2 regions of the Pseudomonas sp. Irchel s3a10 genome follow, and region 1 is predicted to be linked to the other one. Evidence: predicted binding sites of a transcription regulator. Region 1 holds the regulator's gene; the other holds the start of a gene.

Region 1 (5,971 bases):
ACAGTGTGGAAACCGCGAAAAATTGCGTTGAGCAGATCTGCGTCATCCGGGCGGCTTTCCAGCTCGACCAGTTGCTCGGACAGTTGCTCAAGAATCTCGCCGGCCTCAACCAGGAAATCCTGAAGGATCTCTTCATCGGCGCCGAAGCTCATTAATGGGGTGCTCCTACAGGTCTAAAAACCCAAAAAACCTAAAATTCCAAAACTCTAGAATCCGAGGCTGGATAACAAATCGTCCACATCGTCCTGACCGGACACAACGTCTTCTCGTTTATCGGCATGAATCTGCGGACCTTCACCCTGCGAGAGATGTTTTTGTGGATCTTTTTCTGCAAGCATCGCGGCACGGTCGTGTTCGATGCCCGCAAAGCGGTCAACCTGACTGGCCATGAGGACGAGTTTGAGCAAATTGCTTTCGACTTCGGTGACCAGTTGGGTCACACGCTTGATCACCTGACCTGTGAGGTCCTGGTAATCCTGAGCCAGCAGGATGTCGTTGAGGTTGCTCGACACCGCACGGTTGTCCGTGCTGCTGCGTGACAGAAAACCGTCGACCCGGCGCGCCAGTTCGCGGAACTCTTCAGCCCCGACTTCACGACGCATGAAGCGGCCCCAATCGGTGCTCAGGGCCTGGGCTTCTTCAGCCAGGCCATTGACCACCGGGGTGGCGCTTTCCACCAGATCCATGGTGCGGTTGGCCGCGGCTTCGGTCAGCTTGACCACATAGCCCAGGCGTTCGGTGGCGTCGGTGATTTGCGACACTTCCTCGGCCTGCGGCATGTGCGGATCGATCTGGAAATTGACGATCGCACTGTGCAGTTCGCGTGTGAGCTTGCCCACTTCCTGATACAGGCCGCGGTCACGGGTCTGATTGAGCTCATGGATCAGTTGCACAGCGTCGCCGAACCTGCCTTTTTCAAGGCTCTCGACCAGTTCGACCGCGTGTTTTTTCAGGGTCGACTCGAAATCGCCCTGTGAAGATTCGTTATGCTCCATAGCTCCCCCGCGCGTCATCAGCCGATGCGTTCGAAAATCTTCTCGATTTTGTCTTTCAACGCCTGAGCCGTGAAAGGTTTGACCACGTAGCCGTTCACACCGGCCTGAGCGGCCTCGATGATTTGCTCGCGCTTGGCTTCAGCGGTCACCATCAGCACGGGCAGATGCTTGAGTTTTTCATCGGCACGTACGTGGCGCAGCAAGTCGATACCGGTCATGCCCGGCATGTTCCAGTCCGTTACCAGAAAGTCGATGCTTCCGCTGTTGAGTACCGGAATGGCGGTAGTGCCATCGTCGGCCTCGACGGTATTGGTGAACCCAAGATCGCGCAGCAGGTTCTTGATGATCCGCCGCATCGTTGAGAAGTCATCAACGATGAGGATTTTCATGTCTTTGTTCAATTCGACCTCCAAGCAGTCTTAAACGCGCCCAGCACCTGGACGCGCCACTTCAATCAATCCGGCAAAGCACTCGATGACTGTCTGGAGCACAACAGAGCAAGACCGGTGCCGTTCATCACCGCACCAGCCTCGTTCGCAGTGTCCCCACACTGCCTTCAGCGCGCTCGCCACTCCCCCAAACGCCCCCGCAAACGGGCCGCGCACTGGCTGTGTAACTGGCTGACCCGCGATTCACTGACGCCAAGGACTTCACCGATTTCCTTGAGGTTCAGCTCTTCGTCGTAGTACAGCGCCAACACCAGTCGCTCACGCTCCGGCAAATTGGCAATCGCATCCGCCAGCGCCGCCTGGAAGCGTTCATCTTCCAGATCGCGTGACGGCTCAAGATGAGCACTGGCGCCATCCTCGTGCAGCCCTTCGTGTTCGCCGTCCTGCAACAGGTCGTCGAAACTGAACAGCCGGCTGCCCAGCGTGTCATTCAAAATCCCGTAGTAATCGTCGAGACTCAATTGGAGTTCGGCCGCAACCTCGTGATCTTTAGCATCACGTCCGGTTTTAGCTTCAATTGAGCGAATTGCGTCGCTGACCATACGGGTGTTGCGGTGAACCGAGCGTGGTGCCCAATCCCCTTTGCGCACTTCATCAAGCATCGCGCCGCGGATTCGAATGCCCGCGTACGTTTCGAAACTGGCGCCTTTGCTGGCGTCGTATTTGGTCGAGACTTCGAGCAGGCCGATCATCCCGGCCTGAATCAGGTCTTCAACCTGCACACTCGCCGGCAAGCGCGCCAGCAAGTGATAGGCAATGCGCTTGACCAGTGGCGCGTAACGCTCGATCAACTCGTACTGCGCGTCACGTGCCGACTTCTTGTAGTAGTTCATACCGCTCGCGGTCATAACACAGGCCCTGCTGTTTGCTGCACGAGGCGCTCGACGAAAAACTCAAGGTGACCGCGCGGGTTGGCAGGCAGCGGCCAGGTATCGACCTTCTGCGCGATCGCCTTGAACGCCAGCGCGCACTTGGAACGCGGAAAGGCTTCATAGACCGCTCGCTGCTTCTGCACTGCCTTGCGCACGCTTTCGTCGTACGGCACGGCACCGACGTATTGTAAGGCGACGTCGAGGAAGCGATCCGTGACCTTGGTCAACTTGGCGAACAGGTTGCGCCCTTCCTGCGGGCTCTGCGCCATGTTGGCGAGGACGCGGAAGCGGTTCATGCCGTAGTCGCGGTTGAGCAGTTTGATCAGCGCGTAGGCGTCGGTGATCGAGGTCGGCTCGTCGCAGACCACCAGCAACACTTCCTGCGCGGCGCGGACAAAACTGACTACCGAGTCACCAATACCCGCAGCGGTGTCGATCACCAGCACATCGAGGTTGTCGCCGATGTCGCTGAAGGCCTGAATCAGACCGGCATGTTGCGCCGGGCTCAGGTGCACCATGCTTTGGGTGCCGGAAGCGGCCGGCACGATGCGGATCCCGCCGGGCCCCTGCAACAGCACGTCGCGCAGTTCGCAGCGGCCTTCGATCACGTCGGCCAGAGTGCGTTTGGGGGTCAGTCCCAGCAGAACGTCGACGTTCGCCAGCCCCAGGTCGGCGTCCAGCAGCATGACCCGACGGCCAAGCTCTGCCAGCGCCAGAGACAAGTTCACTGACACGTTAGTCTTGCCGACGCCACCTTTGCCGCCGGTCACCGCGATCACCTGTACGGGATGCATGCTGCCCATGTTATTTCTTTACCTTGTCTTGCATAGACGGAGGCCACATTACTGGCTGCGCGTTCTCAACCGGAACAATGCATGGCAGACCATCGATGTAGGTACAAAAACGGTTCATTACCTCAGCCAACCTGCTTGGTCGGGCTGTGGTAGATATCAGCGAACATGTCAGCCATGGCTTCTTCGCTGGGTTCTTCCTGCATTTGCACGCTGACGGCGCGGCTGACCAGTTGATGACGGCGCGGCAGATGCAGATCATCCGGAATCCGTGGGCCATCGGTCAGGTACGCGACCGGCAATTCATGACTGATCGCCAGGCTCAATACTTCGCCAAGACTGGCCGTCTCATCCAGTTTAGTCAGGATGCAGCCGGCAAGCCCGCAACGCTTGTAACTGTGGTACGCGGCGGTTAGAACCTGTTTCTGGCTGGTGGTTGCCAGCACCAGATAATTTTTTGAACGGATGCCACGCCCGGCCAGGCTTTCCAGCTGCATGCGCAGGGCCGGATCGCTGGCCTGCAAGCCGGCGGTATCGATCAGCACCACGCGTTTGCGCAGCAATGGATCCAACGCCTGCACCAGCGACTGGCCCGGATCAACGTGGGTCACCGGCACATTGAGAATGCGGCCCAAGGTCTTCAGTTGTTCCTGGGCGCCGATACGGAAACTGTCCATGCTCACCAGCGCGACATTCTGCGCGCCGTATTTCAGCACGTAGCGCGCGGCCAGCTTGGCCAGGGTGGTGGTCTTGCCCATGCCGGCCGGACCGACCATGGCAATCACCCCGCCCTCTTCCAGCGGCTCGACTTCCGGTACGGCAATCATCCGCGCCAGGTGCGCAAGCAGCATGCGCCAGGCCTGACGCGGCTCTTCGATATCAGTAATCATCGCCAGCAGATCGCGCGACAACGGCCCGGACAGACCGATGCGTTGCAGACGGCGATACAGATTGGCTTGCGCCGGACGGCTGCCTTGCAGCTGATTCCAGGCCAGGGTGCCGAGCTGCACTTCCATCAGCTCACGCAGACTGTTCAATTCGAAACGCATCGAATCCAGCGCACGCGGATCGACGCCAGCGGCCGCCGGTGCAGGTGCCGGAGCCGGACGCGCCGGGGCGGCGTAAGTCGGTTCGCTCAACGGTTCGGCAGCGGTCAGCGGCAGGCCGGCCGTCAACGGCAGCCCGGCGAACAACTGGCGATTGGTGTTGCCGTCGGCTTCGCCACGCAGGCTCAGCTCGGCCTGGGCGGTCACGATGCGCGACTGGGTCTTGCGCAGCTCGTCCTCAAGTTCCATGTTCGGAACCCGTGGCGCCAGCGCCGACAATTTGTAATCCAGCGCCGCCGTCAGCTCGACGCCGCCGGCAATGCGGCGGTTGCCAATGATGGCGGCATCAGCGCCCAGCTCATCACGAACCAGCTTCATGGCCTGACGCATATCGGCGGCGAAAAAACGCTTAACTTGCATAAACCACTACCTCAGCCGTTGGGCCCTACTGTCGCAACGATGGTCACTTGCTTGTTGTCCGGAATTTCCTGGTAGGCCAGCACGTGCAGCCCCGGGACTGCGAGGCGACCGAAACGCGAGAGCATCGCGCGGATCGGGCCTGCTACCAACAGGATCACCGGCTGACCTTGCATTTCCTGGCGCTGCGCCGCTTCGATAAGCGAACGCTGCAGCTTCTCGGCCATGCTTGGCTCCAGCAGAACGCCCTCTTCAGAGCCTTGTCCTGCCTTCTGCAGACTATTGAGCAATATTTGTTCCAACCTTGGTTCCAGGGTGATCACAGGCAGCTCGGAGTCAGTGCCTACAATGCTTTGGACGATGGCGCGGGATACGCCGACGCGTACTGCGGCCACCAAGGCGGCGGTATCTTGACTCTTGGCGGCGTTGTTGGCGATAGCCTCGGCAATGCTGCGGATATCGCGCACCGGCACGTGTTCGGCCAGCAGCGCCTGCAACACTTTGAGCAACTGCGACAACGAAACCACCCCCGGCACCAGTTCTTCCGCCAGTTTCGGCGAGCTTTTGGCCAGCAATTGCATGAGTTGCTGCACTTCCTCGTGGCCGATCAGCTCACTGGAGTGCTTGTAGAGAATCTGGTTCAAGTGGGTCGCGACCACGGTACTGGCGTCGACCACGGTGTAACCGAGCGACTGCGCCTGCGCGCGCTGGCTGACTTCGATCCACACCGCCTCCAGGCCGAAAGCCGGATCTTTGGCGGTAATGCCGTTGAGCGTGCCGTAAACCTGCCCCGGGTTGATCGCCAGTTCGCGGTCCGGATAGATCTCGGCTTCGGCCAGAATCACCCCCATCAGGGTCAGGCGATAGGCGCTCGGCGCCAGATCGAGGTTGTCGCGGATGTGCACGGTCGGCATCAGGAAGCCCAGGTCCTGCGAGAGCTTCTTGCGCACGCCCTTGATCCGCGCCAGCAACTGCCCGCCCTGATTGCGATCCACCAGCGGGATCAGGCGGTAACCGACCTCAAGGCCGATCATGTCGATCGGCGTCACGTCGTCCCAGCCCAGCTCCTTGGTTTCCATGGCGCGGGCCGGCGACGGCAGCAGTTCCTGCTGACGCTGAACCTCTTGCAGCGCCTGCACCTTGGCGACGTTCTGTTTTTTCCAGAACAGGTACGCACCACCGGCAGCCAGCGCGGCCATGCTCAGGAACGAGAAGTGCGGCATGCCCGGGACCAGACCCATGACCGCCATCAAACCAGCGGCCACCGCCAGCGCTTTTGGCGAGGCGAACATCTGCCGATTGATCTGCTTGCCCATGTCTTCCGAACCGGAAGCACGGGTCACCATGATCGCCGCCGCTGTCGATAACAACAGTGATGGCAATTGCGCCACCAAACCGTCA
Region 2 (5,971 bases), on a different contig from region 1:
CAAAGCGGCAATGCCAGAAAAGCGGCAAACGGTTTCCGCCAGATGCCGCTTTTCTGCCGCCTGCCCCCTCCCACCGACACCGTACGACTGTGGGAGCGGGCTTGCTCGCGAAGGCGTCATCTCAGTCAATATTTGTTTTCCTGACACACCGCCTTCGCGAGCAAGCCCGCTCCCACAGGGGATTTGTGGTGTGTGAGGGAGATAATTCAGGCACAAAAAAACGGCAGGCCTTTGCGGGCCCGCCGTTTTTTCGTATTGCCGATGCAATCACTTCGCCTGGTAAATGATCCCCGGGCTGCACTGGACCATCTGGTAATGATCCGGCAAACCGTTCAGCGCTTCGGAAGCGCCAAGGAACAGATAGCCGCCCGGCTTCAGCGTGCTGTGAATGCGCAACAGGATGTCTTTCTTCACCTCGGCGGAGAAGTAGATCAGCACGTTGCGGCAGAACACGATGTCGAACTTGCCCAGACTCGCGTAGCTGTCGAGCAGGTTGAACGAACGGAATTCCACCCGGTTCTTGATCGGCGCCTTGATCACCCAGCGCCCCGGCCCTTTCGGATCGAAGTAGCGCTGCAGACGATCGGCGGACAAACCGCGGCCGATCGCCAGGCTGTCGTACTCGCCGGTCTTGCAGTTGGTCAGCATGCTGCCGGACAAGTCCGTGGCAACGATCTGCACGCCCATCTTCAACTGACCGAGGTTGCTGCGCTCGAACTCATCGATCGACATCGACAGCGAATACGGTTCCTGACCCGACGAGCACGCCGCCGACCAGATCCGCAGACGCTGGTTGGGACTGGCCTTGATCGCCTCGGGCAGCACCTTGTTCTTCAAGACTTCAAACGGATAGGTGTCCCGAAACCACAGGGTTTCGTTGGTCGTCATGGCATCGACCACCTGCTCGCGCAAACCGCTGCGCGGCTGGGTCTGGATGCGCTGTACCAGCTCACCCAGGGACTTGATGCCTTGCTGCTCCATCAGTTTGTTGAGACGGCTCGAGACCAGGTACTGCTTGTTTTCACCGAGCAAAATGCCACAGGCTTTTTCCAGGAAGACCCGGAATTGTTCGAAATCCAAATTACCCGTAGACAATGATGCCGCCTCTTAAATCGTGTTGACCGCCAGGGACAAAAGGCCCCTAGCTGATATCTGCTGCTTTGATCCGGTCGACTACCCGGGATGCCAGGTCATCAGGACGGAATTTGGCCAGGAAGTCATCGGCACCGACTTTCTTGACCATCGCCTGATTGAATACCCCCGACAACGAAGTATGCAGGATGATATGAAGCTTTTGCATGCGCGGGTCGCTGCGGATCTCCGCCGTCAGGGTGTACCCGTCCATCTCCGGCATCTCGATGTCGGAAATCATCATCAGGAACTCTTCTTCCGGCTTCTTGCCCTCTTCGACCAGCTTGCGCAGGTAATCCAGCGCCTGCTTGCCGTCGTTCAGCGCCACCACTTCGACCCCGATCGTCTGCAGGCAACGCGTGACCTGCTTGCGCGCCACCGACGAGTCATCGACCGTCAGCACCCGCAGCGACAACGCCTTGCTCTGGGTTTCGACATCGACCACACCGACCGAAATCGCCTCAGGCGTCGGCGCCACTTCCGCCAGCACCTTCTCGACATCGATGATTTCGACTAACTGATTGTCGACCCGAGTCACAGCCGTCAGGTAGTGATCGCGCCCGGTGCCTTTGGGCGGTGGATGGATCTCCTCCCAGTTCATGTTGACGATGCGCTCCACCGAGCGGACCAGGAAACCCTGGGTCTTGGTGTTGTACTCCGTGATGATCACGAACGGACTGTTCTTGTCTTTCAACGCCCCGGAACCAGTCGCCATTGCCAGATCAAGGATCGGAATGGTCGCCCCCCGGATATTCGCCACCCCGCACACGACAGGACTGGACTTGGGCATCAACGTCAACGACGGGCATTGCAGCACTTCCCGCACCTTGAACACGTTGATTCCGTAGAGCTGTTGGCCGTCGAGACGGAACAACAACAGCTCCAGGCGATTCTGCCCCACCAGTTGCGTGCGCTGGTTCACCGAATCCATTACACCAGCCATGCCCAGACTCCTACACCAACGCCAAGTGTTGTTGCGACGCACATTCATTGCTAAACGGCACGGCGCTTGCTTTTTAACTCGTATGAACGCTCAAACGACATTTTTTCGACGCCTGACCTACCGCACCCGCAAAGCGCTGTGCGCGGTGTCTGCCGTCTGCTTTTTCTTCGCTGGCAGCCCTGCCGGTGCTGATACGGTTACCTTGCCTGACATGCTTATCGGCGTCACTCAGGGCTTTCTTGAGTTCACCGTAGAAGACTATCTGGCTACCAGTCAAACGGAAGGCCGCTACGAAATCGAGGTCAACCAGCTCGACCCGCGCATGCGCATGCCTATGTGCGACAAGGAATTGACAGCCTCGCTGGAGAGCCCGGCGCGGCCGCTGGGCCGGGTTACGGTCAAGGTCCGGTGCGAAGGAAGTTCGCCGTGGACGGTGTTCGTGCCCGCTCAAGTCCGCCTGTTTCGCGAGATTGTCACCACCACCCGTCCGCTCAAGCGCGCCGGGATTATCGGGCCGCAGGACGTGACCTTGCGCGAGCGCGACGTCAGTGTGATCAATCAAGGTTTCCTGACCTCGGTAGACGAGGCGATCGGGCAGAAATTAACCCGACCAACGGTCGCCGATCAGGTCATTACTCTGGTGCATCTGGAACAGGCAGAAGTGGTGCGCAAAGGTGATCAAGTGGTCATCACCGCCCGCAGCGGCACGCTCGCCGTGCGCATGCCCGGTGAAGCCCTGGCCAACGGCGGTCTGAAAGAACAGATTCGGGTGAAAAACCTCAATTCCAACCGTGTGATCAAGGCGCAAGTCGTTGCGCCGGGCCAGGTGGAAGTGGCCATGTAAAACGCTCTCGCAGAAAACTGGCGCCAGCCCCGACGCTTCCCTAAACTGTGCCGCAGCAGGACACGCTTCGGCACATGCAGCTCATTGCAAAGTGAGCCTAAAGTTTTCCAGGGAATGGCCGAAAACATGGCAAGCGTCCAAATTCCCAGAGGTTTTTAACATGGTCATCGATTTCAGCCGTCTGAACAGCTCCTCGTCACTTACGGGCAGTACACGTACCAGCAACGCCAAGGAAACCGCCGAATCCGGCACCTCCGCGCCGCTGAATACCCAGGCCGAAACGGCCAGTACCGCAAAAAGCGGGGAATCGGTACACCTCAGCAATGAGGCTCAACAGTTGCAGAAGGTCACTGACAAGCTGCGCGATCAGCCTGCCGTCGACAAAGCCCGCGTGGCCGAGTTGAAAGCAGCGATTGCCGATGGCAGCTATAAAGTCGACAGCAACCGTGTAGCCAGCAAACTGCTCAACTTCGAAGCCCAGCGCTAGGCTTTTGCCGGCGCCAGGCTTTTGGACGCTTAGAACCCAAGGCCAGCCATGCACGACACTAATTTATTGCAACTGATCACCGACGACTTTGCTCCAGCTCAACAATTGCTGGAGTTGCTGCAAACCGAGTCCCTCGCTTTGCACGGTCGTGACATGCCTTTGCTCGAAGACATTCTGGCGCGCAAACAGGCATTGATCATTCTGCTTGAACAGCATGGCCGCAAGCGCAGCGAAATCCTTGCCAGCCTCAACCTGCCGCTCGACCGTCAGGGCCTGGAGCAACTGGCCAGCCAGTCGAGCATTGGCGATCAGTTGCTGTCCCAGAGCGATGTACTGACCGACCTGATTGCCCAGTGCCAGGCCGCCAATGTGAAAAACGGCCAGTCGATCCAGATTCAACAGGCCGCCACGGCCAATCAACTGAAAATCCTCACCGGGGGCGAGCCGCCAGCGCTGTATGACGCTTCTGGCACATTTGCCAAACCGACCAAGCCGCGCACCCTCAGCCAGGCGTGAGCCATTCGATGTGCCTGCACTATCAACCCGCGAAACATGCTGGCAAAATGCTGGCTAGCCGTAGTCAAATTTTGTCTGGAGATTGAGAAAACGTGCCAAACGCCCTAAGCGCGGATGACAGTCCGCAGCCCCCAAAGGTGCTGACCACGCCCCTGGAAATCTCCAGCAACCTGCGCCAGCTGCAAGAAAGCCACGACCCGCTGATCATCACGTTCCACGAGCGCAGTCAGCGCTTCCAGAGTTACCTGATCAAGGTTGACCGGGAAACGGCAACGATTGCCCTGGATGAAATGATCCCGCGCGATGGCGAGCGTTTTCTGCTGGCGGGCGAACCGTTCAAGGTCGAAGGTTTCCACGATGGCGTGCGCATCGCCTGGGAATGCACCGGTACGCTGAACATTGAAGAGTCCGAGGGCGATCGCTTCTACACCGGCGAGCTGCCGACCGAAGTGGTTTACCACCAGCGCCGCAACGCCTTTCGCGCAGCCCTGAAGCTGACCGATCTGGTCAGCGTCGAACTCGGCGGCGAAAAGCTCAAGGCGCCAATCAACGGCAAACTGCTGGATATTTCCGCCACCGGCTGCAAGCTGCGCTTTGAAGGCGACATCACCGACCGCCTGCAACTGGGTCAGGTCTACGACCGCATGATCGCCACCCCGCTGTTCGGCAATCAACCTATCTCGGTCGAACTGCGTTATCTGCACTTCGAAGAAAAGCTCAACATCACCTTCGCCGGCCTGCGCTTTCACAACATCAGTGGCCAGGCGGCGCGCAATGTCGAGCGCTTCGTCTATCAGTTGCAGCGTGAAGCACGCCGGTTCGATAAAGACGATATGTGATTCGTACGAGCAAATAGAAAGGGCAGTCCCTGGCGGGACTGCCCTTTTTTATGCGCGATTGAATCTCGCGGCGACTGGAGATCCATTGTGGGAGCGGGCTTGCTCGCGAATACGGCCTGACATTAAAAATTGATGCTGGCTGACACGCCGCCTTCGCGAGCAAGCCCGCTCCCACATTTCAGGGTCTGGCCCCACTGATATCCGGTGCTGGTTTATCACCCTCATCAGCCGGATCAGTTTCCACCGCCGCTTCAGGCTGCACTTCGGGTTCTGGCTCCGGTTCCGGTTCCGGCGTAACCGTGGTCTGCATCTGCTCCTGCACCACCTGCTCATCCACCCGCGGGTCGAGGGCGGCCACCAGCGGCGAGCTGGACATGCTGTCCGGCATCGCCACGTGGTGCAGCGGCGCGTCGTCGACCTGATGCAGATTGGTCACCGCTTTCGGGCGGATGCGCCACACCAGCACCAGCGCGAAGAAACTGAAAAACGCATACAGGCTCTGGCTGCCGAACAGCTTCATCAGCACCCCGGCCAGCAACGGGCCGATGCTCGCGCCAACCCCGTAGGTCACCAGCAGCATCGCCGTCAGCGACACCCGGCGATCACCCTCGACGTGGTCATTGGAGAACGCCACCGCCAGCGGGTACAGGCAGAACTGCACCAGCGAACACATGAACCCGACGACAAACAGAACTTCCAGCGGCACCTGCGGCAGGATCGCCAACGGCAACGCCGCCACCGCGAGGAACCCGGCAAAGCAGCGAATCAGCAGCGCCCGGTCATAACGATCGGACAGCCAGCCCAACGGCCACTGCACCAGCAGTCCGGCAAAAATGCAGCTACCCATGAACAGACCGACCTGCTCGGTCGACAGCCCCTGCTGCGACGCATACAGCGGCGCCAGACCGTAGAACGAGCCGATGATCAAGCCGGCGCCCAGCACCGTGCTCAACGACTGCGGCACCCGCTTGATAAAGAAGCGCGGTTCCATCGGTGCCGGATGCAGTGGCGCCGGGTGAATCCGGCGGGTCAGCGCCACCGGCACCAGACACAGGGCAAAACACAGCGCGACCAGCATCAGCAGCTCCAGACCGAGGCCCGGATGCATGACCAGAATCAACTGACCGAGCACCAGCCCCAGATACGAAGCGATCATGTAGCCGCTGAACACCAGACCGCGCTGGTTGGCGTCGGCCTGCTCGTTGAGCCAG

Evidence for each region. The regulator FliA, encoded in region 1, starts transcription of late flagellar genes. The targets are predictions, from matches to a motif close to CTAAAGTTTNNNNNNNNNNNGCCGNTAA.
Region 2: the regulator FliA is predicted to act here: its motif matches at 3,016-3,043, upstream of flgM (flagellar biosynthesis anti-sigma factor FlgM).

Annotation. Positions count from the first base shown of each region.
Region 1 is NZ_FYDR01000008.1:102,846-108,816, reverse strand. Features, by position in the region: gene CKW11_RS22005 (chemotaxis protein CheA) at 1-152, opposite strand, end outside; gene CKW11_RS22000 (protein phosphatase CheZ) at 207-995, opposite strand; gene CKW11_RS21995 (chemotaxis response regulator CheY) at 1,013-1,384, opposite strand; gene fliA (RNA polymerase sigma factor FliA) at 1,552-2,292, opposite strand; gene fleN (flagellar synthesis regulator FleN) at 2,289-3,119, opposite strand; gene flhF (flagellar biosynthesis protein FlhF) at 3,233-4,573, opposite strand; gene flhA (flagellar biosynthesis protein FlhA) at 4,585-5,971, opposite strand, start outside.
Region 2 is NZ_FYDR01000002.1:596,828-602,798, reverse strand. Features, by position in the region: gene cheR (protein-glutamate O-methyltransferase CheR) at 268-1,095, opposite strand; gene CKW11_RS08255 (chemotaxis protein CheV) at 1,142-2,074, opposite strand; gene flgA (flagellar basal body P-ring formation chaperone FlgA) at 2,157-2,918, shown strand; gene flgM (flagellar biosynthesis anti-sigma factor FlgM) at 3,079-3,405, shown strand; gene CKW11_RS08240 (flagella synthesis protein FlgN) at 3,454-3,921, shown strand; gene CKW11_RS08235 (flagellar brake protein) at 4,014-4,760, shown strand; gene CKW11_RS08230 (MFS transporter) at 4,939-5,971, opposite strand, start outside.